3 regions of the Pseudomonas helvetica genome follow, and region 3 is predicted to be linked to each of the others. Evidence: predicted binding sites of a transcription regulator. Region 3 holds the regulator's gene; each other region holds the start of a gene.
The links. Region 3 encodes FliA, which starts transcription of late flagellar genes. Its sites were predicted from a motif close to CTAAAGTTTNNNNNNNNNNNGCCGNTAA; they were not measured.
Positions count from the first base shown of each region.

Region 1: a site for FliA is predicted at 2,199-2,226, ahead of AABM55_RS22375 (methyl-accepting chemotaxis protein). Genes of this name have one in related genera too.
Region 2: a site for FliA is predicted at 2,243-2,270, ahead of AABM55_RS02210 (methyl-accepting chemotaxis protein). Genes of this name have one in related genera too.

Region 1 covers NZ_CP150917.1:4,808,143-4,812,339, reverse strand. The annotation lists gene AABM55_RS22385 (inorganic phosphate transporter) at 1-746, opposite strand, end outside; gene AABM55_RS22380 (transporter) at 1,041-2,063, opposite strand; gene AABM55_RS22375 (methyl-accepting chemotaxis protein) at 2,342-3,967, shown strand; gene AABM55_RS22370 (hypothetical protein) at 4,080-4,197, shown strand, end outside.
Region 2 covers NZ_CP150917.1:493,624-497,820, reverse strand. The annotation lists gene AABM55_RS02225 (methyl-accepting chemotaxis protein) at 1-1,421, opposite strand, end outside; gene AABM55_RS02220 (cell division protein ZapA) at 1,521-1,823, opposite strand; gene AABM55_RS02215 (hypothetical protein) at 1,820-2,050, opposite strand; gene AABM55_RS02210 (methyl-accepting chemotaxis protein) at 2,325-3,950, shown strand.
Region 3 covers NZ_CP150917.1:1,922,085-1,926,281, reverse strand. The annotation lists gene AABM55_RS08710 (protein phosphatase CheZ) at 1-707, opposite strand, end outside; gene AABM55_RS08705 (chemotaxis response regulator CheY) at 739-1,110, opposite strand; gene fliA (RNA polymerase sigma factor FliA) at 1,277-2,017, opposite strand; gene fleN (flagellar synthesis regulator FleN) at 2,014-2,844, opposite strand; gene flhF (flagellar biosynthesis protein FlhF) at 2,959-4,197, opposite strand, start outside.

The DNA of each region.
Region 1 (4,197 bases), 2.9 Mb from region 3:
GGTGGTGGAGTGTTGCCTTTGGGGGCTTTGTACAGCGCGCGATGTTTGACGAAGATGCGCAACGCCAGCAGCAACAGCGCGGCAAATGCGAAGCCGATCAGTGGTGACAGCAGCAACGCGTAACCGACCTTGGTGGCTTGCGCCCAGTCGACACCGCTGGTGCCGTCGCGTCCGTGCATCAGCGCATTGGCGACGCCGACGCCGATGATCGAGCCGATCAAGGTGTGGGATGACGAGGCCGGCAAGCCCAACCACCACGTGCCGAGGTTCCACAGGATTGCCGCGATCAGCAGGGCGAAGATCATCGAGAAACCGGCGGTTGAACCGACTTGCAGAATCAGCTCCACCGGCAGCAAGGCGATGATGCCGAAGGCTACGGCGCCGCTGGACAGCAACACCCCGAGAAAGTTGAAGATCCCCGACCAGACCACCGCGAAATGCGGCGGTAGCGAATGGGTGTAAATCACCGTTGCCACGGCGTTGGCGGTGTCGTGGAAGCCGTTGACGAACTCAAAACCCAAGGCAATCAACAGCGCCACACCCAGCAGCAGAAACGGCGTCCAGGTGGTCACCGTGGTGCCGAGGTCATGCATGTCGTGCATCAGGCTGTAGGCGGTGAACAGCAGCCCCATGGCCAGCACCGCGAAAAACACCACGGCGGTCAATACGCCGGGTTTTTTATCGAGTTGCGGGCCGGCACTGCTGGTGGGGGCGTTGGAGGCGGCGGTCAAGGAAGGCGTAGCCATGGCCGGACAATCCTGTGTCAGGGAGGAGTGCCGGTCATGATCGTTGCCGAATGTTACAGCGAGACTGCTTTGGATCAGTGTTTGGTTAATTGCCGAACTGTTGCTTCGCTTGAGAACCTGTGGCGAGGGGGCTTGTCGGAACGCCGCACCGCCCCGTTCGGCTGCGAAGCAGCCGTAAATTGGGTAAATGGGGTGTGTCTGGGGAAAACAGGTGGCAGGTTTCAGGGTTGCTTCGCAACCCAGCGGGGGCAAGCCCCCTCGCCACAATGGGGCTGTGAATCCTGGAAAGCTGGATCAATAATCCGCCCGCTTGCGAAACGCCCAACGCCCGGCCAGTACCGTGAACGTCGCGACCAGTGCCACCAGAATCCAGAATCCTTCCGGGTCGCCGGCAAGGGGAATCCCGCCGACGTTCATGCCGAAGAAACCGGCAATGATGTTGATTGGCAGCGCCAACACCGTGACCACGGTCAGGGTGAACAGCGTTCGGTTGCTTTGCTCGTTGAGGTTGGCGGCGATCTCTTCCTGCAACAGTTTGATCCGTTCGCCGAGCGCCGTGAGGTCGTTGATGATCAGCGCGAACTCCTCGGTGGATTTGCGCAGCTCCTTGACGTCGTCCTTTTGCAACCATTGCGGCGGACGGTTGAGCAGGCGCAGCAGCGAGCCCGGCTCCAGTGCCAGCAGCCGTTGCAAACGCACCAGCACTCGACGATTGGCGCCCAGTTCGGCACGGTTGGTGGACAGTCGCGATGACAGCAACTCGTCTTCGATCTGGTCGACACTCTGGCTGGTCTTGCGCACGATCTGCGTCAGCACTTCGCCCTGGTCGCGGAGCAAATGCACGAGCAGTTCCAGTGGCGAACGAAAGCATTCGCCGGCCTTGACCGAGGAGCGCAGCTTGTCCACCGAGTGCAGGGGTTGCAGGCGTGCGCTGATGATCAACCGACTGCGGGCGCAGACCCAAAGGGTCGAGACGTCTGACGACACCATGCTGCTGAGGTTGAACACCACGTCGTTGACCACTGCCAGCAGCGCCGAATCGACGTGCTCGATGCGCGTCGAGCGAGAGCCTTCATGCAAGGCTTCGAAAAATTCTTCCGGCAACTCCAGGTGCGTTTTCATCCAGCGCTCGCACGCGGCGTGGGCGAGGTTCAGGTGCAGCCAGAGGAACTCGTCCTCGGCGCCCGGTTGTTGCAGCAGCTGCAGCGCCTTGGCCGAATCGATCTCGCGACCGCGTTCGCCGGGACGAAAGCTGAAACCGTAGAGCAGGCCGAACAGGTCAGAATCGCGGTGGCGTTGATCGATGCTGTGGTTCATGGAGTCTCGCTGAAGGGAGGCGCCTGTCGTACGTTTCACAGGCTCACATGAGCGGCATCATGGCAACGCGGTTTGACAGTTTTGTGACGGTTTGGTGGCTCGCGTAATAGAGCCTTTACCAGTGGTCGGATTGGCTTCAAGAAAACGCGGCACACGCCGATGACGCCTAAGTTGGCTCAGGCACTTTGGTGTCCGGCCCGCATGTTGTCGACAGGGAGGTCCGGACATCTCGCATGCCCTACCGATGCGAGTCTTATCCCTGTCATGAGTATCACTCGATGTTTTTGCAAAAATCCCTGCGAGCGCAAATCCTGGCACTGCTGAGCGGCAGTCTGATCGCGATGTTGCTGATTGCCCTGGCCTGTTTTCACTTACTCTCCAGCGGGGTGCAGAACTACCGCAACCTCATCGAAGGCCCGTTACGTACCTCGCAACTGATTGACGAAGCCAACCTGCAATTCAAGGCTCAGGTCCAGGAATGGAAAAACGTCCTGTTGCGCGGCAAGCAACCGGCTGAGCTGGACAAATACTGGAAGCAATTCGAGGACCGTCAGGGCGACGTACAGAACATCCTCGGTGAATTGACCCGCCAACCGGGCATCGACGCCTCACTTAAAACCCGCCTTGAAAGCCTGCGTGATGCGCACCGGGTGCTTGGCGGCGCGTATCAAAAAGGTCGAGAGGCTTATCTGGCAGCCGGTGGTGATCCTTCGGCAGGTGATAACGCGGTCAAAGGTGTGGACCGCGCCACGAGCGAGCAGATGAGCGAACTGGTCGACGAGTTGCGTAAACAGGGCCGCGAACAATCGACGCTGATCAGCGCCAGCGCCGATCGCACGGTGTTGCTGGGTATCCTGGTGATGCTGGCTTCGGGCCTGTTGATTGGCTTGCTCAGCCTGTGGCTGGTCAACCGCAATCTGGTGGAACCGATCCGCAAGCTGATCGAATACGTCGCGCACTTGAGCCAGGGCCGGTTTGCCGAGCGGGTGGCGAGTGATCGTCAGGATGAGCTGGGCAAGCTGGCGGTGGCTGCCAACACGCTGCGCGATTTCCTTGCCGAGACCTTCAGTCGCTTGCAGCGCAGCGCCTCGGATCTGGACAGCGCCAGCGGTGAGCTGAACTCGATTGCGACCTTGATGGCCCATGGCACCAGCGAACAGTTCAACCGCACGGATCAAGTCGCCACGGCGATGAACGAAATGTCCGCCACTGCCCAGGAAGTCGCTCGTCATGCGGCCGACGCGGCACGGGCCGCCGATGATGCCGATCAGTCGGCACAACAGGGCGAGAAGGTCATGCAAGGCACGATTCACACCATCACTCAGATGCGCGGCGAAATCGCCAACACCGCGACGGTCATCCGCCAACTGGAAACCGATAGCGGGCGTATCGGCAAGGTGCTGGAAGTGATTCGCGGCATCGCCGAGCAAACCAACTTGCTGGCATTGAACGCCGCTATCGAAGCCGCTCGGGCCGGAGAAGCCGGACGCGGGTTTGCTGTGGTGGCCGATGAAGTACGCAGCCTGGCCCAGCGCACGGCGGCGTCGATCATCGAAATCAACCAGATCATCCAGAGCGTGCAGACCGGTGCGGTAGATGCGGCGCAGGCCATTGAAAGTGGCCAGTCGCGCAGCGAAGAAAGCGTCGAGCAGGTCACTCAGGCCGGGGCCATGCTTGAGCGCATTACTGCATCGGTGGAGGCGATTCGCGACATGAACCGCCAGATCGCCACCGCTGCTGAAGAACAGACCTCGGTGGCCGAAGACATTTCGCGCAACCTGACCGAGATCACCAGCATCGCCAGTACCAACCTGGACAACGTGCAGCGCACTGAAGCGGCGAGCAACAACCTGCACGGGTTGTCGGGGCAATTGAGCGCGGTGACGGCGCGTCTCGGCGCCTAGCCAACTGAAATGTGTATCGGCACGCTAACCGTGTCGGTACACGATTGATCTCAAGTGTGGGTGTTGCACGTCGATGATTCGGTTATCCCTAACCTCATCGAAGGAAACGCCCATGGTCAGCCTCACATCGGTCTCGATCAATCAGACTCTGTCCACTTCCACCAGCAAGACTGCCATCAGCGGCAGCACCGATACCGACACCACGCAAAGCACAACCACGACGGGCAGTT
Region 2 (4,197 bases), 1.4 Mb from region 3:
ATGGACGCAACCTGCGTCGCCAGCTCGCCGACAGCACTGGCCGCAATACCGATTTCATCGGACATGCTTTCGATATGCCGAATGGAACCGCCGACCACTTCACGCGCCTGCAAGGCTTCATCGCGGGCGGTTTGTGAGGCGACCGCCGCGTTGCCGGCGTTCTGTGCAATTTCCTGCACGGTGAGGCCCATCTCGTGCACGGCAGTGGCGACCATGTCGGTCATTTCCTGCTGCCGACCGGAACGCTCGGCAGTGTTCTCCACCACTCGCGCAACCTGCCCGACAGCCGTGCGCAAACGCTCGCTGGTGGCCAGCACTTCGCCGATCATGTTGCGTTGATTTTCAAGGAACCGGTTGAAGCCGCGAGCCAGATCACCCAGCTCATCGGCACGACTGGAATCTAACCTGTGGGTCAAATCGCCACCACCGCTACCAATCGCTACCAGTGCCGCTGTTACCTGCCGGATCGGCCGCACCAGGCCACGAGCCAGCAACACCACCAATAACAGGCACACCAGTGCAACGCCCAGACCGATGGCACTGGTCAGCCACATCGCCTGTCGGGCCTCGGCGTAAATTTGCGATTGCGGCACTTCGGCCACCAGCGTCCAGCCCAGATCGCGTAATGGCAGGCTCAGGGCCAGGTAGTCCTCACCATCGCGCACAAAGCCGCTGCTGGTCGGGCCTTGATGGCCCATCACCGCTTGCGCAGCCGAGTCGCCGATCTGTTCGGCCAACTGGCGTTTGTTGCTGAGTCCGGCCTCGGGATGGACCTGGATCAACCCGTCGGAACGCACCAGATAGACCTTCCCGCGCTCGCCGAAGCTGAAGTTGTGAATCAGCTCCGAGAGTTCCTTCATGCTCAGGCCCAGCCCGGCAACACCCACGACTTTGCCGCCCTGCGAGACCTTGAGGTCAATGAACAAGGCCAATTCGCCGGTCGCCGTGTCTTTGTCGATATTAAGGGTGCGCGGCTGGTTGCCGTCGAGGAAGGCGTAGAACCAGGCGTCTGCGGGATTGGATCGACTGAGGGTCCGATCAAGCCCTTTTTCGGTGAAGTAGTGGCCCGACGCAGTGCCTGCGATCAGCGCGGTAAAGGCTTTATGCTCGGCGCGGATATCTTCCAGGTAGCTGACGAAGCCGCTGGCCCGGTCGGCGTTTTCTCCTTCGGCCAACCACTCGCGCACCATGCTGTTGCTGGCGATGTCCTTGGCCGCGGTGAGCGGCTGGACCAGAATCCGCTCGATGTCGTTGCGCATCGCTTCGATGCTCGACGGCAGCGCTTGCTCGACCAGATAGCGCTGGGCAAGGCGGTTGACCACCAGGGTATAAATGCCGACCACGATCAGAATACTGACCAGCAGGGCGGTGCCCATACTCAGGATCAACTGCCATTGAATACTGCGTCGCCAGAACTGCATGAAGCACCCCCAAAGAGTAAGAGGCAAAACTACTGCAACAGCTGTGCCGATTGTATACAACTCAATCGACAATCTACTCTTTGGTTGTGCGCAAGCTGATCAAGCCTGATTGATCGTCTTCGAAATCACTTCAACCGTGGCGCTGACTTGCTCTTGGTAACGGTCGAGTTCCCGCTGATGACGTTTCTGCATTTCGAGTTGCTGCGAGCACAGGTTCATTGCCGTCAGCACCAGCAGTTTGTCCCCGATCAGGGTCGGGTATTTCTTTTTGGTCTCGGCCAGCACCGCTTTCAACATTAATGCGGCGTCCAGCAGGGTCTGCTCTTCCCCGGCCGGCGCCTTGATCGAATAGTCTTCCCCAAGAATCGAGACGACTTTTATCCCGTCGGCACCATGTCTCATGCGTTCACAGGACCTGCGCTCACGCGCTCAACCAGCGCCTGAATGCGCGCGACGGTGGCGCCCTGCTTTTCTTCCTGTTCCATCAGGCTCAGTTGCAGGCTTTCGTTTTCATCCTTGGCCTGGGCCAGTTCTGCGCTCAGGGTTGCGTTCGTGCCGAGCAGCTCCTGGTTCTGTTGCACCAGATCGCTGACCAGTTGTTCCAATTGGCTTAGGGATGCTTCCAACATTTTGATTTTCCGAGCATTTTCAAAGGGCGCGTACGATAAAGAAAAGTCACCACTGGCGCCAGGGTTATTCAGGCGTAAAGCCTTGATTTGCCTGGCGGCAACCTTGCTTGCGAGTTTTAAAGACTGCGATTGTCCGCTCTGGTTCCTGACAGCTCGTCAGTGCGACCAATCTGCGGCAAAAGCGCACAGCGGCTCAAGACTTTAGTCGTATGACCGATAAGTCATACATACCTCGTCTCAGACTCGTGCCAATGCGCGCTTTACGGTGAACACCATGTCCCTTCGCAATATGAATATCGCCCCCAGGGCGTTCGCAGGTTTCACCCTGATTGGCGCACTGATGTTGATTCTGGGTGTGTTCGCCTTGAACCAGATGAGCAAGATTCGCGCTGCCGGCGAAGACATCGTTCAGAACAGCGTGCCGAGCATCAAGGCCCTGGACGAGTTCACTCAACTCGGCCTGCGCCAGCGCACTCTGGCCTATCGCCTGCTGGTCAACCGCGAACCGGATATCCAGCAAAAAACCATGGAGTTGCTCGACACCCGCAGCCAGCAGATCCGTGCGGCGCAGACCGCCTATGAAAAACTGATCAGCAGCCCTCTGGAACGCACGACCTACGACCAGTACGTGCAATTGATGGGTCAGTACCGCCAGATTGAGGACCGGATGAAGACGCTGTCGCGTAATAACCAACTCGACGAACTGCGCACGCTTCTGAATACCGAATTGCTGACCAACTCCGATGCGATTAACACCACTCTGAACCGCCTGGTGGAGATCAACAACGATCAAGCCGCCGACTTCAACCAGAAAGCCGCCGACCAATATTCCTCCGCCTTCAATCTGGTAGTGACCCTGCTGGTGATCGCCACGGGTTTGACCCTGCTGTTTGCCTGGCTGCTGACCAACAGCATCACGCAGCCCATCGCCAAGGCACTGAGCGCGGCTGAAGAAATCGCCGAGGGCAATCTGACCCGACCGATCATCGTCGACGGTAGCGACGAAGCTGGCCGCTTGTTGCAGGCCATGTTGAAGATGCAGGAAAAACTGCGCGACACCCTGCAGCGGATCTCGGGTTCGGCGACTCAGCTGGCCTCCGCCGCCGAAGAGCTGAACAGCGTCACCGACGAAAGCGCCCGCGGCCTGACTCAGCAGAACAACGAAATCGAGCAAGCCGCAACGGCCGTCAACGAAATGACCAGCGCCGTGGAAGAAGTTGCGCGCAACGCAGTGAGCACCTCCGAAGCCTCGAAAAACGCCACCACTTCTGCCGGTGACGGCCGTGACCTGGTGCAGGAAACCGTCAGTGCCATCGAACGCATGAGCGCCGATGTACAGAGCACTGCCACGCTGATCGGCGATCTGGCCAACGAGTCGCGTGACATCGGCAAGGTGCTGGACGTGATTCGCGGCCTGGCTGACCAGACCAACCTGCTGGCGCTGAACGCCGCCATCGAGGCTGCGCGCGCCGGTGAAGCCGGTCGCGGTTTTGCGGTGGTGGCCGACGAAGTTCGCGCCCTGGCGCATCGCACGCAGCAATCGACCAGCGAAATCGAACGCATGATCGGCAGCATCCAGAGCGGTACCGAACACGCCGTTGATTCGATGCGCAACAGCACCGAACGCGCCGAATCGACCCTGAACATCGCCCGTGGTGCAGGACTGTCGCTGGACACCATCAACAGCGCCATCGTCGAAATCAACGAGCGCAACCTGGTGATCGCCAGCGCCGCCGAAGAGCAGGCCCAGGTGGCCCGCGAAGTCGACCGCAACCTGGTAAACATCCGCGACCTGTCGGTGCAGTCGGCCACTGGCGCCAACCAGACCAGCGCCGCCAGCAACGAGCTGTCGCGCCTGGCGCTGGACCTGAACAATATGGTTGGGCGGTTTAGCCTTTAACGGTCACTGAATACCCTGTGGCGAGGGAGCTTGCTCCCGCTGGGGTGCGCAGCAGCCGTAAAATTGCTGATGAGTTTTTTCTGGAAGACCGCAGCGTCTGTTTTCGGGCCGCTGCGCGCCCCAGCGGGAGCAAGCTCCCTCGCCACAATGATCGCGCCCGACCCAAGGGGCTGTGGTTGAGCGCCGTCAAAAGCTTTTTGACAGCATCACATTTCAACAGGTTAGAATCGCTGGCACGCAGACTGCA
Region 3 (4,197 bases):
GGACCTTCACCCTGAGAGAGATGTTTTTGCGGATCTTTTTCAGCCAGCATCGCTTCATGGTCATGTTCGATGCCCGCAAAGCGGTCTACCTGACTGGCCATGAGCACGAGCTTGAGCAGGTTGCTTTCGACTTCGGTGACCAGTTGAATCACGCGCTTGATCACCTGACCGGTTAGATCCTGGTAATCCTGAGCCAGCAGAATATCGTTGAGGTTGCCCGAGACGACCTGGCTCTCCTCGACGCTACGCGTCAGGAAACCGTCGACACGCCGGGCCAGTTCGCGGAACTCTTCGGCACCGACTTCGCGGCGCATGAAACGCCCCCAGTCGGCGCTCAAGGCCTGGGCGTCAGTGCTCAGGCCATTGACCAGCGGAGTACTGTTCTCGACCAGATCCATGGTCCGGTTCGCGGCCGCTTCGGTCAGCTTGACCACATAGGACAGGCGCTCGGTGGCGTCTGTGATCTGTGAGACTTCCTCGGCTTGCGGCATGTTCGGGTCAATCTGAAAATTGACGATCGCGCTATGCAGCTCGCGAGTGAGCTTGCCCACCTCCTGGTACAGGCCGCGGTCACGGGTCTGATTGAGCTCATGGATCAGTTGCACAGCGTCACCGAACCTGCCCTTTTCAAGGCTTTCGACCAGTTCGTGAGCGTGTTTTTTCAGGGTCGATTCGAAATCGCCCTGTGAAGATTCTCTTTGCTCCATAGCTCCCCCCGTGGCGCAGTGGCTCCGCGCATCAACCGATGCGTTCGAATATTTTTTCGATCTTCTCTTTCAACGCCTGGGCCGTGAAGGGTTTGACCACATAGCCGTTTACACCGGCTTGAGCGGCTTCGATGATCTGCTCGCGCTTGGCTTCGGCAGTGACCATCAGCACCGGCAGGTGCTTGAGCTTTTCATCGGCGCGCACGTGGCGCAGCAAATCGATACCGGTCATGCCAGGCATGTTCCAGTCCGTTACCAGAAAGTCGATGCTCCCGCTGTTGAGGACGGGAATGGCGGTAATACCGTCGTCCGCCTCGACCGTGTTGGTGAACCCAAGGTCACGCAACAGGTTTTTTATGATCCGCCGCATCGTTGAGAAGTCATCAACGATGAGGATTTTCATGTTCTTGTCCAATTCGACCTCCAAGCAGTCTTAAACGCGTTCAGCACCTGAACACGCCATTCAATCAATTCGGCAGAGCACTCGACGACTGTCTGGAGCACAACGGATGAAGACCGGCACAGCGTTACGCCCTGCCTGTTTCGTTCGCAGTGTCCCCACACTGCTGTCAGCGCGCTCGCCACTCCCCCAAACGCCCCCGCAAACGGGCCGCGCACTGGCTGTGTAACTGGCTGACCCGCGATTCACTGACCCCCAGGACCTCACCGATTTCCTTGAGATTCAGCTCTTCGTCGTAGTACAGCGCCAACACCAGTCGCTCACGCTCCGGCAAATTGGCAATCGCATCCGCCAGTGCTGCCTGGAAGCGTTCATCTTCCAGGTCGCGCGACGGTTCGAGATGAGCACTCGCGCCATCCTCGTGCAGCCCTTCATGCTCGCCGTCCTGCAACAGATCGTCGAAGCTGAACAGGCGACTGCCCAAGGTGTCATTCAAAATCCCGTAATAATCGTCGAGACTCAATTGGAGTTCGGCCGCAACCTCGTGATCTTTAGCGTCACGCCCGGTTTTAGCTTCAATTGAGCGAATCGCGTCACTCACCATCCGGGTATTGCGGTGGACCGAGCGTGGCGCCCAGTCACCCTTGCGGACTTCATCGAGCATCGCACCACGGATACGGATCCCCGCGTACGTCTCGAAACTCGCACCTTTGCTCGCGTCGTATTTGGTCGACACTTCAAGCAAACCGATCATGCCTGCCTGGATCAGGTCCTCGACCTGAACACTGGCCGGCAAGCGCGCCAACAGGTGATAGGCAATACGTTTTACCAGTGGCGCGTAACGCTCGATCAGTTCGTACTGCGCGTCACGCGCCGACTTCTTGTACAGGTTGTAACCGCTGGCTGTCATAGAACCGGACCCGCAGTTTGCTGCACCAGACGCTCGACGAAAAATTCCAGGTGCCCACGCGGGTTGGCAGGCAGCGGCCAGGTATCGACTTTCTGCGCGATGGCCTTGAATGCCAGCGCACACTTGGAACGAGGAAACGCTTCATACACGGCGCGCTGCTTCTGCACCGCCTTACGCACGCATTCGTCGTAAGGCACCGCACCGACGTATTGTAAGGCGACGTCGAGGAAGCGATCCGTGACCTTGGTCAACTTGGCGAACAGATTTCGCCCTTCCTGCGGGCTTTGCGCCATGTTGGCCAGCACGCGGAAGCGGTTCATGCCGTAATCGCGGTTGAGCAGTTTGATCAGCGCGTAGGCGTCAGTGATCGACGTCGGCTCGTCGCACACCACCAGCAATACTTCCTGGGCTGCGCGAACAAAACTGACGACCGACTCACCAATACCCGCCGCCGTGTCGATCACCAATACGTCGAGGTTATCGCCGATGTCGCTGAATGCCTGAATCAGGCCAGCATGCTGGGCCGGGCTCAGGTGAACCATGCTCTGGGTACCGGACGCTGCTGGAACAATGCGAATTCCGCCCGGCCCCTGAAGTAATACATCGCGCAGTTCACAGCGGCCTTCGATGACGTCGGCCAGCGTACGCTTGGGCGTGAGCCCCAGCAGGACGTCAACGTTCGCCAGCCCCAGATCGGCGTCCAGCAGCATGACGCGCCGGCCGAGCTCAGCAAGAGCCAGGGACAAGTTCACTGACACATTAGTCTTCCCGACGCCACCTTTGCCGCCGGTCACTGCGATCACCTGTACGGGATGCATGCTGCCCATGTTCGTTCTTTACCTTGTCTTGCTTAGACGCGGACTACATGACTGGCTGCGCGCTCACTTGTGAACAATGCATGGCAGGCCATCGATGTAGATACAAATCTATTCATTATTACCTCAGCCGACACGCTTGGCCGGGCTGTGGTAGAGGTCAGCGAACATATCAGCCATGGCTTCTTCGCTGGGTTCTTCCTGCATCTGCACGCTAACGGCGCGACTGACCAACTGATGCCGGCGCGGTAAATGTAGATCATCCGGGATCCGTGGCCCGTCGGTCAGATAAGCGACAGGTAATTCGTGGCTGATTGCCAGGCTCAACACCTCGCCCAGGCTCGCTGTTTCATCCAGTTTAGTCAGAATGCAGCCTGCTAGCCCGCACCGCTTGTAACTGTGATAAGCGGCAGTCAGCACCTGCTTTTGGCTGGTAGTGGCCAGCACCAGATAATTCTTCGACTTGATCCCGCGACCGGCCAGGCTTTCCAGCTGCATGCGCAACGCCGGATCACTGGCCTGCAGGCCGGCGGTGTCGATCAACACCACACGCTTGCGCAACAGCGGATCAAGGGCTTGCGCCAGGGACTGGCCCGGGTCGACGTGAGTCACCGAGACATTGAGGATACGCCCCAGGGTCTTGAGCTGTTCCTGAGCCCCAATGCGGAAGCTGTCCATGCTCACCAGCGCGATGTTCTGCGCGCCGTACTTGAGCACGTAACGCGCGGCCAGCTTGGCCAGCGTGGTGGTTTTGCCCATGCCGGCAGGGCCGACCATGGCGATCACGCCACCCTCTTCCAGTGGTTCGATCTCGGGAGTCACGATCATCCGCGCCAGGTGCGCCAACAGCATGCGCCAGGCCTGGCGGGGTTCTTCAATGTCAGTAATCAGTTCCAGCAGATCGCGCGACAACGGACCGGACAGGCCGATGCGTTGCAGGCGACGCCACAGGTTGGCTTGCTGCGGGCGACTGCCTTGCAGCTGGTTCCAGGCCAGCGAACCCAACTGTACTTCGAGCAGTTCACGCAGACCATTGAGTTCGAAACGCATCGAGTCGAAAGCCCGCGGATCGACCCCGGCAGAATGCACAGGCGCTGAAGCAGGACGCGGCCGCTCAGCAAAGGTCGGCTCGATCAACGGTTCCGCAGCGGTCAGCGGCAGGCCGGCAAACAACTGGCGATTGGTGCTGGCGCTCGCATCACCTTCGCCGTCGCCACGCAGGCTCAATTCGGCCTGAGCCGTGACGATCCGCGACTGGGTCTTGCGCAACTCGTCTTCGAGTTCAATGTTCGGTACACGCGGGGCCAGCGCCGACAGCTTGTAATCCAGGGCCGCCGTCAGCTCGACACCACCGGCGATCCGGCG